One region of the Eubacterium sp. BIOML-A2 genome, then DNA from elsewhere that is predicted to be linked to it. Evidence: a T-box and tRNA genes for the amino acid it is inferred to sense, from the RefSeq annotation. Region 1 holds a T-box; the other holds one or more tRNA genes.
The links. The T-box of region 1 lies ahead of leuS (leucine--tRNA ligase). A T-box ahead of a tRNA ligase gene usually reads a tRNA of that ligase, here a tRNA-Leu.
Positions count from the first base shown of each region.

Region 2: it has a tRNA-Leu gene. The T-box ahead of leuS (leucine--tRNA ligase) is inferred to sense a tRNA for this amino acid. The anticodon was not compared.

Region 1 covers NZ_WKZK01000044.1:24,940-32,389, forward strand. Annotated here, with positions in the region: gene GKG43_RS15205 (sodium:alanine symporter family protein) at 1-1,011, shown strand, start outside; T-box leader at 1,274-1,493, shown strand; gene leuS (leucine--tRNA ligase) at 1,543-3,972, shown strand; gene GKG43_RS15215 (ACT domain-containing protein) at 4,049-4,420, shown strand; gene GKG43_RS15220 (cobalamin biosynthesis protein) at 4,439-5,518, shown strand; gene GKG43_RS15225 (uroporphyrinogen decarboxylase family protein) at 5,594-6,214, opposite strand; gene GKG43_RS15230 (PocR ligand-binding domain-containing protein) at 6,512-7,450, opposite strand, start outside.
Region 2 covers NZ_WKZK01000038.1:30,831-38,280, reverse strand. Annotated here, with positions in the region: gene fabF (beta-ketoacyl-ACP synthase II) at 1-88, opposite strand, end outside; gene fabG (3-oxoacyl-[acyl-carrier-protein] reductase) at 101-841, opposite strand; gene fabD (ACP S-malonyltransferase) at 835-1,755, opposite strand; gene fabK (enoyl-[acyl-carrier-protein] reductase FabK) at 1,748-2,686, opposite strand; gene GKG43_RS13865 (acyl carrier protein) at 2,714-2,938, opposite strand; gene GKG43_RS13860 (beta-ketoacyl-ACP synthase III) at 3,122-4,084, opposite strand; gene GKG43_RS13855 (hypothetical protein) at 4,235-4,423, shown strand; tRNA gene GKG43_RS13850 (tRNA-Leu) at 4,609-4,692, shown strand; gene GKG43_RS13845 (cation transporter) at 5,059-5,280, shown strand; gene GKG43_RS13840 (heavy-metal-associated domain-containing protein) at 5,747-5,971, shown strand; gene GKG43_RS13835 (NADH-dependent [FeFe] hydrogenase, group A6) at 6,100-7,450, opposite strand, start outside.

The sequences.
Region 1 (7,450 bases):
TACATAGAAAATGGAATGGGGAAGAACTGGCGGTGGCTTGCAAAGATTTTCGCCTTTTTTGGAGCAGGTGTCGGCCTGTTCGGAATTGGTACATTTACGCAGGTTAACGGGATCGCCTCTGCCGTGAAGAATTTCTTTGATCCGGATCTCGCCAACACGGTTAATATGTTCGGCGGTACATACTCATGGGCAACCGTGATTACGGGAATTATCCTGACCTTCTGTGTGGGGCTGGTTGTGATTGGAGGAATTAAGCGTATTGCAAAGGTATCGGAGATTGTTGTGCCGTTCATGGCGGTTCTCTATGTACTGTTGGCGCTGATCATCCTGCTGACTCATATACCGGCAATTCCGGGAGCGATTGCGCTGATTGTTAAATCCGCATTTTCCGGCAGCGCACTTGCTGGCGGTGTGATGGGAACAATGATGATTGCCATGCAGAAAGGGATTGCAAGGGGGATCTTTTCGAATGAGGCTGGCCTGGGAAGCGCCCCGATCGCTGCCGCAGCTGCTCAGACAAAAGAGCCTGCGCGCCAGGGATTGGTGTCCATGACGGGGACTTTTATTGATACGATCGTAATCTGTACCATGACCGGATTATCTATCGTGATTGCGGGGACGTGGAATACGGGACTGGAAGGGGTGGAGATTACGACAGCTGCTTTCCAGCAGGGACTGCCGTTTCCGCCGGCTGTGGCATCCTTTGCCCTGATGCTGTGCCTTGTGTTTTTTGCTTTCACTACGATACTGGGGTGGAACTATTACGGAGAACGCTGCCTGGAATATTTGTCAAACAGAAATATGAAGGCGGTGAAAACTTACAGGTGGCTGTATATCCTTGCAATCTTTATCGGACCTTATATGACGGTGGAGGCTGTCTGGAATATTGCAGATATTTTTAACGCATTGATGGCGCTTCCGAACCTCGTAGCTCTGATTTCACTGAGCGGAGTAGTTGCCGCGGAGAGCAGGGATTACTTTGCCAGGCTGAAACAAATGGGGATGAAATAGATTTTAATACCCACATCAACACTGAAAACGTCTTCCGGGGCATGGATTACGGCTGCAACGATCGCGACACTGGTACCTCAGGTTTTTGTTTCCCTATGGGCGGGGGGCGCGGCCGACCGCTATAACCGGAAAAGGCAGACGCCATCTCCGTTTTAGATGGTAAACGGGCGTGAAAAGTATTCGCAGGTGCAACAAATTATGAAATCAGGGAGAAAACTACTTGACTTATTTTAACATTCTTCCTATAATAAATAAGAATATTGCAGAAACTGGGATGAGGAGTACTAAGAGCCTATCGTTTTCAGAGAACTGCCGGAAGGTGTGAGGCAGAAGCGTAAACTCCCAACTCGCCTCGGAGTTCTTTTATTGAAACAGCAGTAGATAAAAGCGGGACTTCCCGTTACAGAAGAAATGAGTGCATCCGGGAGCTGCCGGGTGAATGAGAGTGGTACCACGGAAGTCAAAGCCTTTTCGTCTCTTAATGAGATGAAAAGGCTTTTTATAAAGTGTTGAATGTAGGAGGATATTGTAATGTCTAAGATTGTGTACAATCACAAAGCAATTGAGAAGAAGTGGAGGGAGAAGTGGGCGGAGAACCCGGTGAATCCCAAGGTAGACGATGACGGGAATAAGAAGCAGAAGTATTACTGCCTGGATATGTTCCCGTACCCTTCGGGAAACGGTCTTCATGTAGGCCATTGGAGAGGTTATGTGATCTCCGATGTCTGGAGCCGCTATAAACTGCTGCAGGGCCATTATATTGTGCATCCGATGGGATGGGATGCCTTCGGCCTTCCGGCGGAAAACTATGCCATCAAGATGGGCGTTCATCCGGCAAAATCCACAGCTGAGAATGTGGCTAACATCAAACGCCAGATCGATGAGATCGCTGCGCTCTATGACTGGGATATGGAAGTGAATACAACAGATCCGGAGTTCTATAAATGGACCCAGTGGATCTTTGTAAAGATGTTTAAAGAAGGTCTTGCATATGAGAAGGAATTCCCGATTAACTGGTGTCCCTCCTGTAAGACCGGCCTGGCAAATGAGGAAGTTGTGAATGGAAAATGCGAGCGCTGCGGTACGGATGTGACCAAGAAAAATCTGCGCCAGTGGATGCTGAAAATTACTGCTTATGCGGAACGCCTCCTGAACGACCTGGACAAGCTGGACTGGCCGGAGAAGGTGAAGAAGATGCAGTCCGACTGGATCGGTAAATCCTACGGGGCGGAAGTGGATTTTCCGGTTGACGGAAGAGAAGAGAAGATCACGGTCTACACGACTAGACCAGATACTTTATATGGAGCCACCTTCATGGTGCTGGCTCCGGAGCATGAACTGGCGGCATCGCTGGCCGTACCGGAGACAAAAGAGGCGGTAGAAAAGTATATTTACGATGCGTCTATGAAGTCCAATGTAGACCGTCTGCAGGATAAGGAAAAGACGGGGGTATTTACAGGGAGTTATGCCATCAATCCTCTGAACGGAGAAAAGACACCGATCTGGCTGTCTGACTATGTACTTGCAGATTATGGAACAGGAGCCATTATGTGTGTACCGGCGCATGATGACCGTGACTTTGAGTTTGCAAAGAAATTTGATCTTCCGATCGTGCAGGTTATTGCAAAAGACGGCGTAGAGATTGAACACATGACAGAGGCCTACACGGATGCTGCCGGCACTATGATCAATTCTGGCGAGTGGAACGGCATGGAATCTGCTGTGCTTAAAAAAGAGGCGCCGCATATGATTGAAAAAAGGGGAATCGGCCATGCAACGGTAAACTACAAGCTGCGCGACTGGGTATTCTCCCGCCAGCGTTACTGGGGAGAGCCAATTCCGATTATCCACTGTCCGGACTGCGGAGCCGTTCCGGTTCCGGAAGAAGAGCTTCCGCTTCGCCTGCCGGATGTAGAATCCTATGAGCCGACAGGAACAGGCGAGTCACCGCTTGCCGGAATCGCAGACTGGGTAAACTGTACCTGTCCGGTCTGTGGAAAGCCTGCAAAGCGCGAAACCAATACGATGCCGCAGTGGGCAGGATCCTCCTGGTATTTCCTGCGCTATGTAGACAGCCATAATCAGAACGAACTGGTATCCAGAGAAAAAGCGGATGAGATGCTCCCCGTAGACATGTATATCGGCGGCGTTGAGCATGCGGTACTGCATTTGCTGTATTCACGCTTCTACACAAAGTTCCTGTGCGATATAGGGGCCATTGATTTTGATGAGCCGTTCCAGAAACTATTCAACCAGGGTATGATCACCGGAAAGAACGGCGTTAAGATGAGCAAGTCCAAGGGAAATGTAGTCTCACCGGATGACCTGGTAAGAGATTACGGATGTGATTCCCTGAGAATGTATGAGCTCTTCGTAGGCCCTCCGGAGCTGGACGCGGAGTGGGATGACCGCGGAATCGACGGCGTCAACCGTTTCCTGAAGCGCCTCTGGAATCTGCTCATGGACAGCTGCGGCAAAGATATCAAAGCAACGAAGGAAATGATCAAGCAGCGCAACAGGCTGGTCTATGACATCACGACCCGTCTGGAGTCATTCAGCCTGAATACGGTAATCTCCGGCTTTATGGAGCATAATAACAAGTTGATCGAGATCGCTAAGAAAGAGGGCGGAATTGATCAGGAGACACTGGAAAACATTGCAGTACTTCTCGCGCCGTTTGCACCGCATTTTGCGGAGGAGATGTGGGAACAGCTGGGGCATACGGATACGGTATTCAAAGCAGGATGGCCGTCATACGATGAGTCCAAGATGAAGGACGATGAGATCGAAGTTGCCGTTCAGATCAACGGAAAGACAAGAGCCGTTGTAACAATTGCGGCGGATGCAGACAAAGATACGGCCATAGCAGCCGGGAAAGAAGCGGTTGCGGATAAACTGACGGGGACGATTGTAAAAGAAATCTACGTGCCCGGAAGGATTATAAATATTGTGCAGAAGTAATTGGGAAGATTCGGCGCGGGTAATGCAGGCATTACCTGCGCCATTTTATCAAAGAAGAGGCAGGAGGGAATGCCATATGATAATAGAGGTGCTGAGGCAGGAGTTTTCTGTGTGCAGGGTAACAGATCTGTCAGAGGTGAATATGAAGGATGAATTTTGTTTTATTGGAAAAACGGATGAGGAGAATTCCCTGGTCTGCAGTTCACAGTATGTCCCGTCCAATGCGGCTGCCTGCGACAATGGCTGGCGTGCTTTCCGCATCCAGGGAACCCTGGACTTTTCCCTGACCGGGATACTTTCTAAGATCGCAGGCCTGCTGGCAGGGCATAAGATCGGAATATTTGCGGTATCAACGTACAATACAGACTATATACTGACTAAGAGTAGGAATTTACAAAAGGCGCTTGGCGTACTTAAGGACAGCGGGTACCAGATCAGTTTTTTGTAGTTCTCGGGGGAGATATATATGGAAAATAAAGGAAAAGAAGAGAAACCGATTGTCATATTCAGTTTTACGGAGGAAGGGTGCAGGCTGAACAGAAAATTGAATGCGCTGCTGGCAAAGGCAGGTTACGAGTGCGTAAGTTATACAACGAAACGTTTTGCCGCAGGATTCGGTATGAATCCGATGGATCAAGATCTAAAACAATGGATTGGGGTGCGATGGGGGAGCTGCTCCTTTCTGTTCATCGGGGCGGCAGGAATTGCAATCCGCTATATTGCTCCATGGGTGGCGGATAAGTACCGGGATTCGGCCGTGCTCTCTATGGATGAAAAAGGCGGATTTGTCATTCCGCTTCTTTCGGGCCACGTAGGCGGAGCTGTCAGACTGGCAATGCTGATCGCAGAGCAGACGGGGGCAGTACCGGTAGTTACAACAGCAACCGATGTACAGAATAAGTTTGCTGTGGATGTATTTGCAAAAGAAAACCATCTGCACATCGGGAGCCGCAGGCTTGCAAAGGAGATTTCCGCAGCTGTACTGGAGGGAAAGAAGATCGGGTTTTACAGTGCTTATCCAGTGGAGGGCAGGATGCCGGAGGAACTGTGTGTCTGCCGTTGCCTGGAAGAGCTGAGCAGACTGCCGCTGGGGATTGCGGTGGCAGATGCAGGGACAGAGATAAAAGAGGGGAAAAACATCCTGTTTCTTCCGCCCAGGAATCTTGTGGCAGGGGTCGGATGCAGAAGAGGAACCCCCGGGGCCAGGCTGAAGGAAAAGCTGGAAGTCCTCCTAAAAGAGCTGGGCGTATCCCTCTGCCAGATCCAGGCCCTTGCAAGCATTGACCTGAAAAGGGACGAGGCAGGACTGCTGGAGCTTGCACAAGAGTGCCGGGTTCCCTTCGCAACGTATTCAGCTGACGAACTGCAGGAAATCGAAGCCGTCAGTTCTCATTCTGAGTTCGTAGAAAAGATCACCGGAGTGGATAATGTCTGTGAGCGGGCTGCCAGAAAATATGCGCCCGAAGGCGTCATGATACAGCCGAAGATTAAGCTGGACGGGATCACTTATGCGGTGGTCAGAGAAAATACAATGATAAGATTTTGATTCCGGAATGAAAAAGCAAAAGTGGGAAACAAAAAGGAAGAAAGCGGCCGGTTAAGCCGTTTTCTTCCTTTCGCTTTAGTTTGCATAAAATTCATTGACAGCTTCGAAGAATGCATGTATATTCTCCCATTTTGAAAGCGGAGGGATGTCGCATCCTGAAGATATTACAAAGTTTGGATACTTACAGCATGCTTCCATAACGGCTTTCGTCTCTATTTTGATGGACTCCACCGTTCCGTTTCTGAACTGAGAAGCAGGATATACGTTGCCGGCAGCAGCGATATGAGCAGGGATATGCGGCATCATTTCTGCCATGCTGATCGCATTGCCAAAGTGAAGCAGCGGGCATCCGGTTGCGATAATTGAGTCGATCTGCTGTATCGTGCAGTTTCCGCAGTTATGGTATACAATGATGAATTCGTCATCCTGAACGGCATCAACAATTTGTTTTACATAATCTGCTGAAAATTCTTCGGCAAGCGCTGGGGAGAGCAGTCCGGCAAGAGGCTCAGCCAGAACAATACCGTTAGCGCCTACACGTTTGTATTCTGTACAGTAGTTAATGATGAATTTCGTGACTTTTTCCAGAACGGTATGTACCATATCCGGTTCCTCATAGCAGTAAATCATTGCCTCGGACACATCCATCAGGCTGACAGAAGCGGCGGCGTCTGTGTTTTCTGCAACCAGCTGCATACCCCGTGCCTGCAGATCACTGCTGGAGATCAGATCCTTTACCGTTATGTCCATTAACTGATGGCAGGGAATGATAATACCGGCATTGCCTTTTTAACCGGTGTATTGATTGTATCTGCGATCCACTGTTTCATATTCAATTTCATAAAATATTACCTCCTGGCTCTCTTCTTTTTATTTGTATTTGATGACTCAAGTATAGAAGAACTGCGGGGAGGTTTTTATGAAAAATATTCTGTTTTTTGGCTCTTTTTAAGCTTATTTAAAAAAAAATATCAATATTGGAAAATGAAATTGCTACCGGTACTGCTTAGGCGTCAGTCCGGTATACTTCTTAAACACTTTGGAAAAGTAACTCTGGTCCTCAAAACCTACAGCCACGGCGATATCAATGATTGAAAAATCCGTATTGGAAAGCAGGCGTTTGCTTTCCTCTATACGCACCATGTTCAGATACTCTTTGAAGGAAGAGCCGGTGGACTGCTTGAACATGGTAGAAAAATAAGACGGATGGAGATGAACGTGGGAGGCAACATCTTCCAAGGTAATAGGTTCGTTAAAATGTTCCGATATATAAAGCATGGATTTTTTAACGAGTTCACTGTTTTTGGAAGGAATGTAGTTAAACATACTTTCAGAAAAGGCCTCTACAATCTCCTGCAGTTTCAAACAAAGCGTATCCATGGTGGTAATCTGCTGCAGGTTTTTCAAAAAATGGTTATTCAATTTTAAAATGTTATCAGTAGGAGCACCACTCTCAATTGCCGCCCTGGAAAGCAGAGAACACAGCTCAATAGCCCTTGACTTCACGATCTCGATGCTGTTTCCCTCCGAGAACAGCACATAGCCGAGCAGGTCGTTGAGTATCGCATTGGCCTCGTGCACATTGCCTACCTTTACCTTTGCGATCAGATCCTTTTCCTTTTCATAAGGATAGGAAGCAGTACTGATATTTTCGGCCTTGTAACGCTGTATGGATTCATTGATCCTGGACTGCTGGAGCAGTTTTTGGTTATTTTGTTTGAGCTCTTCTTTACTGTCGTCGATCAGGTTGGCAAACAGATAATATAAGAGGTGGCTGATATGATTGACCATGGAGGGTGAGACAACGGGAATATTGCCCGTTTCATCGTATAACTCCAGGGCCTCATCGGTTGGAATATTGTACTTCCTGGCAATGTCCGAGATCAGGATGGAGTCCGGGGAATCCATCAAAAACGGCCCTACCAGGATAGA
Region 2 (7,450 bases), on a different contig from region 1:
CGCTGCGGATGCCGCTCCAGAATTCCTCTACCGTATTCCCGATCGGAGTCACTGCCCCTAGCCCGGTTACTACTACTCTTCTTTTCATACTGATCTCCTTCTACATCGCCATTCCGCCGTCCACACACAGGACCTGCCCCGTGATATAACCGGCATTTTCAGAAGCCAGAAATGCAACCGCTTCCGCAATATCCTCCGGCTCCCCGAAACTCCCCAGAGGAATCTGCGCTGCAGCCCCCTCCTTTACTTTTTCAGAAAGTTCTGCCGTCATTTCCGTATTAATAAATCCCGGCGCAACCGCATTCACCGTCACGCCTCTGGATGCCAGCTCCCTGGCAGCGGCTTTCGTAAGCCCGATTACCCCTGCTTTTGAGGCGGAGTAATTCGCCTGCCCTGCATTTCCCATCACGCCTGAAACAGAGGATAGATTGATAATCCGGCCGCTTCTCTGCTTCATCATCTGCCTGGAGGCAAAACGAATACAGTGAAACGTACCTTTCAGATTCGTATCCAGCACCGCATCAAAATCATCCTCGGACATTCTCATCAGCAGTCCGTCACGCGTAATCCCTGCATTGTTGACCAGAATGTCAATCTGGCCGAACTTTGCAATGACTTCTTTTATAAACTTCTCACAGGCGCCAAAATCGGATACGTCGCACTGCATCGTCTCTGCCTTCCCGCCAGTCTTCTCTATCTCATCTTTTACTTCGTCTGCACGCCCCGCAGAGCCATTATAATTAATCACAACCACCGCGCCCTGAGAGGCTAGTTTCAGGGCTACAGCCCTTCCAATTCCTCTGGATGCACCAGTAACAACCGCTACTTTTCCTTCTAACATAATTCCTGAACCACCTTATCTACATCTTCCCACGTTCCTACATTATATACCTTTACATCTTTACTGATCTTTCTCATAAATCCAGCCAGCGTCCGGCCCGGCCCGATTTCTACAAACCGGTCAACGCCGTCCGCAATCATCGCCTCCACACTCTGCTGCCAGAGAACGGACGACGCAACCTGCTTTGCCAAAAGAGCCTTTGTCTGGCCAATATCACGAACATACGCTGCCGTTACATTTGTCACATAAGGGATCTGCATCGGATGCAGTTCAACATGCTCCAGCACCTCTGCCAGCTTCTTCCCTGCTTCCTCAAGCATAGGCGAATGGAATGGGCCGCTCACATTCAGCGGAAGCACGCGCTTTGCTCCGGCTTCTTTCAAAACCTCCGCCGCCTGATCCACGCTTTCCTTCCATCCGGTTATCACAATCTGTCCCGGACAATTATAATTTGCAACGCTGACTCCTGTCACACCTCCTAGTACCGCTTCAATATCGGATGCAGATAATCCAAGAACAGCCGCCATAGCGCCTTTTCCATCAGGAACCGCATTCTGCATAAGGATTCCCCGCTTGCGAACCGTGACAATAGCATCCTCTGCCGACATTCCGCCGGTTGCTGCTGCTGCACAGTATTCACCCAGACTTAGTCCCGCCGTCACATCGGGCTTAAGCCCCCGCTCTTCCAGTACCTTTTCCATAGCCAGGCAGACCGTAACCAGCGCCGCCTGGGTATATTCGGTCTGATCCAGCAGGTCATTTTCTTCAAAACACAGCGCTTTCATATCTATATCCAGCAATTCCGATGCCCGATCAATCAGCATCCTTGCCGTTTCACTTTGTTCATAAAAATCTTTCCCCATACCGGCCTTCTGTGCGCCCTGTCCGGGAAATATAAATGCCGTCTTACTCATAAAACCCTTTTCCTCCAATCAGGCCGTCTGTCTCTCTCACCAGCTTTTGAATCAGTTCCGTACAAGACAACTCTTCCTTCACCATGCCCGCAATCTGGCCGGACATTACACTGCCGTTTATCACATCGCCTTCCACAACCGCCTTGCGCAGCCCGCCCAGTGTCAGCAGTTCCAGCTCCTCAAAAGAGGCTCCCTCCTGTTCCTTCTGTAGGTAGGTCTTCGTCATCTGGTTTCGCAGGGCCCGCACCGGATGCCCGGTTGAACGGCCTGTAACCCGGGAATCGATATCCCTTGCCTTAATAATGCATTTTTTATAATTTTCATGAACAACAGATTCTTTCGTAACCACAAAATGAGTCCCCATCTGCACGGCCTGCGCACCCAGCATAAATGCCGCCGCAATTCCTCTGCCGTCCGCGATGCCGCCTGCGGCAATCACCGGGATACTCACCGCATCCGCAACCTGCGGAACTAAAACCATGGTGGTATTCTCACCAATGTGCCCGCCGGCTTCCGTACCTTCCGCTACCAGAGCATCCGCCCCGCAGCGTTCCATTCGTTTAGCAAGTGCAACAGAGGCAACGACCGGAATCACCTTAACCCCCGCCTCTTTCCACATCTTCATATATTTTTCAGGAGAACCGGCGCCTGTTGTAACGACTTTAACGCCTTCCTCCACAATCACTTCTGCCACTTCGTCCGCGTAAGGACTCATCAGCATAATATTTACGCCAAAAGGCTTCGTTGTAATCTTTTTGGCTTCCCTGATCTGTTCCCGTACCCAGTCTGCCGGCGCACTCGCCGCTCCAATCAGCCCAAGTCCGCCAGCTTCTGATACGGCGGCTGCAAGATGATGTTCAGCAACCCATGCCATTCCACCCTGGATAATCGGATATTCAATTCCTAATATTTCGGTTACTTTCGTCTTCATACTAACAACCTTTCTTTCAAGTACTTATTATTTGTGCGCTTCTAAATATTTTACAACGTCTCCGACTGTAGCGATCTGCTCCAGATCCTCAGATGGAATCTCCACATCAAATTCTTCCTCAAATGCCATCACAACTTCAAACAGATCCAGAGAGTCTGCTCCAAGGTCATCCTTGAATGAAGTTGCTTCTGTAATTGTGTTGCTGTCTGCTCCCAATGAATCTGCTACGATTTCTTTTACTTTTTCTAACATAGTTTTAAATTCCTTTCATGCTCTTTTCTTTATATTTATTATTTATTTATGTAATCCGGCCTGGTACATCGTAAAATAATGAACTGAACATTGATATTCAGCCTTATATCCAGCCGGAGATTACCCGTTTCAATTACCTGTTTCTAATTCCTGTTCTATAGAAAATTACCTGATATACCGCCTCTACCATTCCAGAAAGGCCGCTCCCCAGGAAAGCCCTGCCCCGAACCCCGACAGTACCAGCCTATCGCCCTTTTTGAGCGTTCCCTTCCGGTTCAACTCATCTAATAAGATGGGAATGCTGGCCGAGGATGTATTCCCATATTCCTGCATATTCATGGGAAATTTACTGATATCCTGTTTCAGCCTTTTCGCCACAGCCTCTACGATCCTCTGGTTTGCCTGGTGAAGAACAAAATAATCCACCTCATCCGCAGTGCGCCCCGCCCCGGACAAAACCTCCAGAACTGCCTCCGGCACCTTCTTAACTGCGAATTTAAACACGGCCTGGCCGTTCATTTTCATATAAGAGTCCGTGTCCTGTTCATCAGGTAACCGGTCCTTGCGGTGCCTGCTCATACACGTTAGCGCATTTCCTTTCCCCCCGTCAGAATGGGTAACCGGCTGATAAAGGGTGCCTTCTTCAGCTCTGAGCACGGCCGCCCCAGCCCCGTCCCCAAACAAAATACAGGTGCCTCTGTCTTTCCAGTTCACCGTATTCGATAAACTTTCCGCCCCAATCACCATGATCGTCCGGTACATCCCGGAAGCAATATAGGCCTGGGCTGTATTATACGCAAAAAGAAACCCCGTACATGCCGCATTCAAATCAAATCCGGCCGCATTGACAGCCCCCAGTTCCCGCTGCACCTCGCACGCCGTACAGGGAAGCAGAACCTCTGAAGTGAACGTCGATACCAGGATCAAATCCAGCTCCTTTGGATCCACGCCGCTGTCTTCCAGCGCTGCCCGGGACGCCTTCACAGCCATGGAAACAGTCGTGTCATCCTCAATAATATGCCGCCTCACAACACCGGTCCTCTCCCGTATCCATTCATCACTGGTATCGACCAGCCTGGCTAAATCATCGTTATCCAGAAAATGCTCCGGCACATAAGAACCTGTTCCACATATCTTTCCTATCATATTCTATCTCCATGTTTGAATTCGTAATTTTATTTTTATCCAAATACTTTTATCTTAAAATACTTTGATTATCAAAGTATAATAGCAAATAGCTTATTTGTCAAGAGGAATATTTGTAGGATGTAGGGAGAGCCGCCCTCAGAAATTACAATGCCGAACAATCGATTAAAAGATACAGTATTCGAAATTGTTGAAAACCAGCTGGCCTCTGATGTATACCCATTTGTAAAAGCTGCGGAAAGAGGTAAGTACTATAAATCCATTCTGGCAAATGCAGAAAACCCGGGCAGCCGGATCATTAATACTGAGGATGTGGCAGATCTGTTTGGGGTGCTGTGAGGAGGCTTTGCAATTTCACTGCACCTCCTCAAGTATCGGTGCAGGCCAATGAATCTCCTTGTCTTGAACAATGACTACAAACACCTTCTGAATTCAGAAAATTCATCTAAAATGCCTAAAGGTAAAGAATTTTAAAATAGGGGTTTACAAAGTCCGGTAGCTTATGATAGAATATCACTTGTCGAGCGGAAGTGGCGGAATGGCAGACGCGCTAGATTCAGGTTCTAGTGGGAGTTTATCCTGTGAGAGTTCAAGTCTCTTCTTCCGCATTGATTGAGAAGTGAGAAGTCTTAATATATTAAGGCTTCTCTTTTTTATGATATAGGAAATTCCTTTGGAATTTTCTATATCATAAAACTCCTCCGGGAGGATGCACGTATGCCAATGGACCTGCACATACTAATACGTATCTCTGTATGTTCAGCAGCAACTTGACCAAACACTACTACTAAAGGCCCATTGACGATATCTTTTGTTTTAAATATAATGAAACTATAAATTTATTGTAGCCAAAAACAGGTGAAAACAGGACATGAAAAAGGCCCAAAGCATGCATCGGCATAGCTTTGCTGCTCATAACAGAGGCGCTTCTTTCAACTGCCCCTGTTTCATCCCATACTAAGAGGAGGGAAACGATGAAAAAAATTTATGCCTTAGGAGATGTAACATGTTCACACTGCGCACAAGTGATGGAAACTAAAATGAGTGCCATTCCTGGCGTAACATCAGCAATGATTTCTTTTAAATTAAAAAAAGTAACTGTTAATATGGATGATGACAAAGAAGCAGAGGTTGAAAGCCAGGTTCTCAACTTAATAGAGAACCCTGTTTACTGTAAGACTTGTCCTAACAGATAATTCGGGCAGACCAAAGTAATTTCGTACAGTCATATAGAGAATGGCTGCGGACAGCTTACCATTCAATGTCCGCCATTCGTTGCACAGTTTGTTCATGGTTTATCAAGTATCTCCACTTGAATCGTTGTAGTTCTAAAACCAGTACTAGATTCCGGGTGCTCCGGAATCTTCTTGAAACAGCGCTGTATCGCTCAATACTCCTTTTATGGGTTTAAGCGGCACAACGCTGTTTTAAGATTGTTTAAATAATTCTACTACTAAAGGCCCATTGACAGCATTTTTTCTTTTCCATATAATGAAACTATAAGTATATTGTAGCCAAAAGGGTGGAAATAGGACGGAGAAAAAAGACCCCAGAGTGTACGCCGGCATAAGATATTTTCAGCTGCTTCATTGTTGTTCATGGAATCAGGCAATTCTTTCGTATGAGCCGAAAATCACCCAATCTCTAAGAGGAGGGAAAGAAATGAGAAAAGTATATACCTTAGACAACGTAACCTGTACACACTGCTCTCAAGTGACGGAAACACATATCAGCACCTTAACGGGAGTGAATAAAGCCGTAGCTTCATTCAAATTGAAGAAGATTACCGTTGATATGGACGATGACAAAGAAGAAGAGATTGAGCGTCAGATCCAAAAGATTCTTGCCGATCCATTTTACTGTAAGAATTGCCCTAACAGAGAATAACGACATGCAGCAGCGGTGTATCCCTCCATATCCCTTTACCGGGATGGATCGATACACCGCTGTTTTTGTTGATTCACCTCTCCCCCTATAGAGTTGGGAGAATCCTCACTAAACTTATTGAAACCGGCTCATTCTGCCAGCTGGTTATATTTTCCCCGCGGAACATAATGTGTATGCAGCAGATCATGAGCCTTATGTCCATTCGGATCTCCCAGAAATTCTGCATATAGTTTCATCAGATCCGGATTCTCATGGGACTTGCGCAGCACCTTGCGTTCATCCTCGCTGTACAGGGCCCGCGACCTCTTTTCACGATATCCCTCCTCACTGCACCGCGGCTGGCCGCCGCCGTTGATACAGCCGCCGGGACATCCCATCACCTCGATGAAGTGATATGGCGATGCACCATCCGCAACCTCCTGCATAAGTCTGGATGCCCCTGCCAGGCCGCTGGTCACTGCAATCTTCACCGTCACGCCCTGCAGATGCGCGTATTCCGGCAGCGTTTTCCCAATGGTGATCTCCGCCGTCTTCACCTGCTCAAGACCTACAATTGGCGTTACATGCAGTTTTTCAAAAGGCAGTTCTTCCCCGGTTACTACTTCATAAACCGTACGCAGAGCGGCTTCCATTACGCCTCCGGTCACACCGAATATATCAGCCGCGCCGGTCCCCAGCCCCATTGGAGCATCAAATTCTGCATCGGGCAGCTTTACGAAATCGATGCCTGCTTTCTTAATCATTCGCGCCAGTTCCCGTGTAGTCAGCACCGCATCTACGTCGCGTTTTCCTTCCACTTCCATCTCTGGCCGCTGAATCTCGTATTTCTTTGCCGTACAGGGCATAACCGAAACCACGAACATATCCTCGGGCTCTGTGCCCGTTTTCTCTGCATAGTAGGACTTCACTAATGCTCCCATCATGGTATGCGGGCTCTTACAGGTAGAGAGATGTCCCAGTGCCTCCGGGAACTGGTGCTCCACATGCTTGATCCAGCCCGGAGAGCAGCTTGTGATCATCGGAAGCACGGCTTCTTCGCCGGCCAGCGCCGCATTCAGGCGCCCCAGCAGCTCAGTCCCTTCCTCCAGGATCGTCAGATCCGCGGAGAATAAGGTATCGAATACGTCATCAAATCCTATATCGTGAAGGGCTGCGGCGATTTTACCTGTTACCGGAGTTCCACAGGGCAGGCCGAATTCCTCACCCAGAGCCGCACGCACGGCGGGAGCCACCTGAACCACCACCCGCTTCCTGGGATCGGCCAAGGCCTTCCAAACCGGTGTCAGGCCATCTGTCTCCTTGAGTGCTCCGGTGGGACAGACGATGGTGCACTGCCCGCACATCGCACAGGATGTGGAATTAAGCGGCAGCCCCATCGCCGGGCTGACCGTAGTCTCAAATCCCCTGTTCTGCGCCTGAATTGCCCCTACCTTTTGTATTCCCGCGCAGGCAGTCACACAGCGGCGGCACAGAATGCAT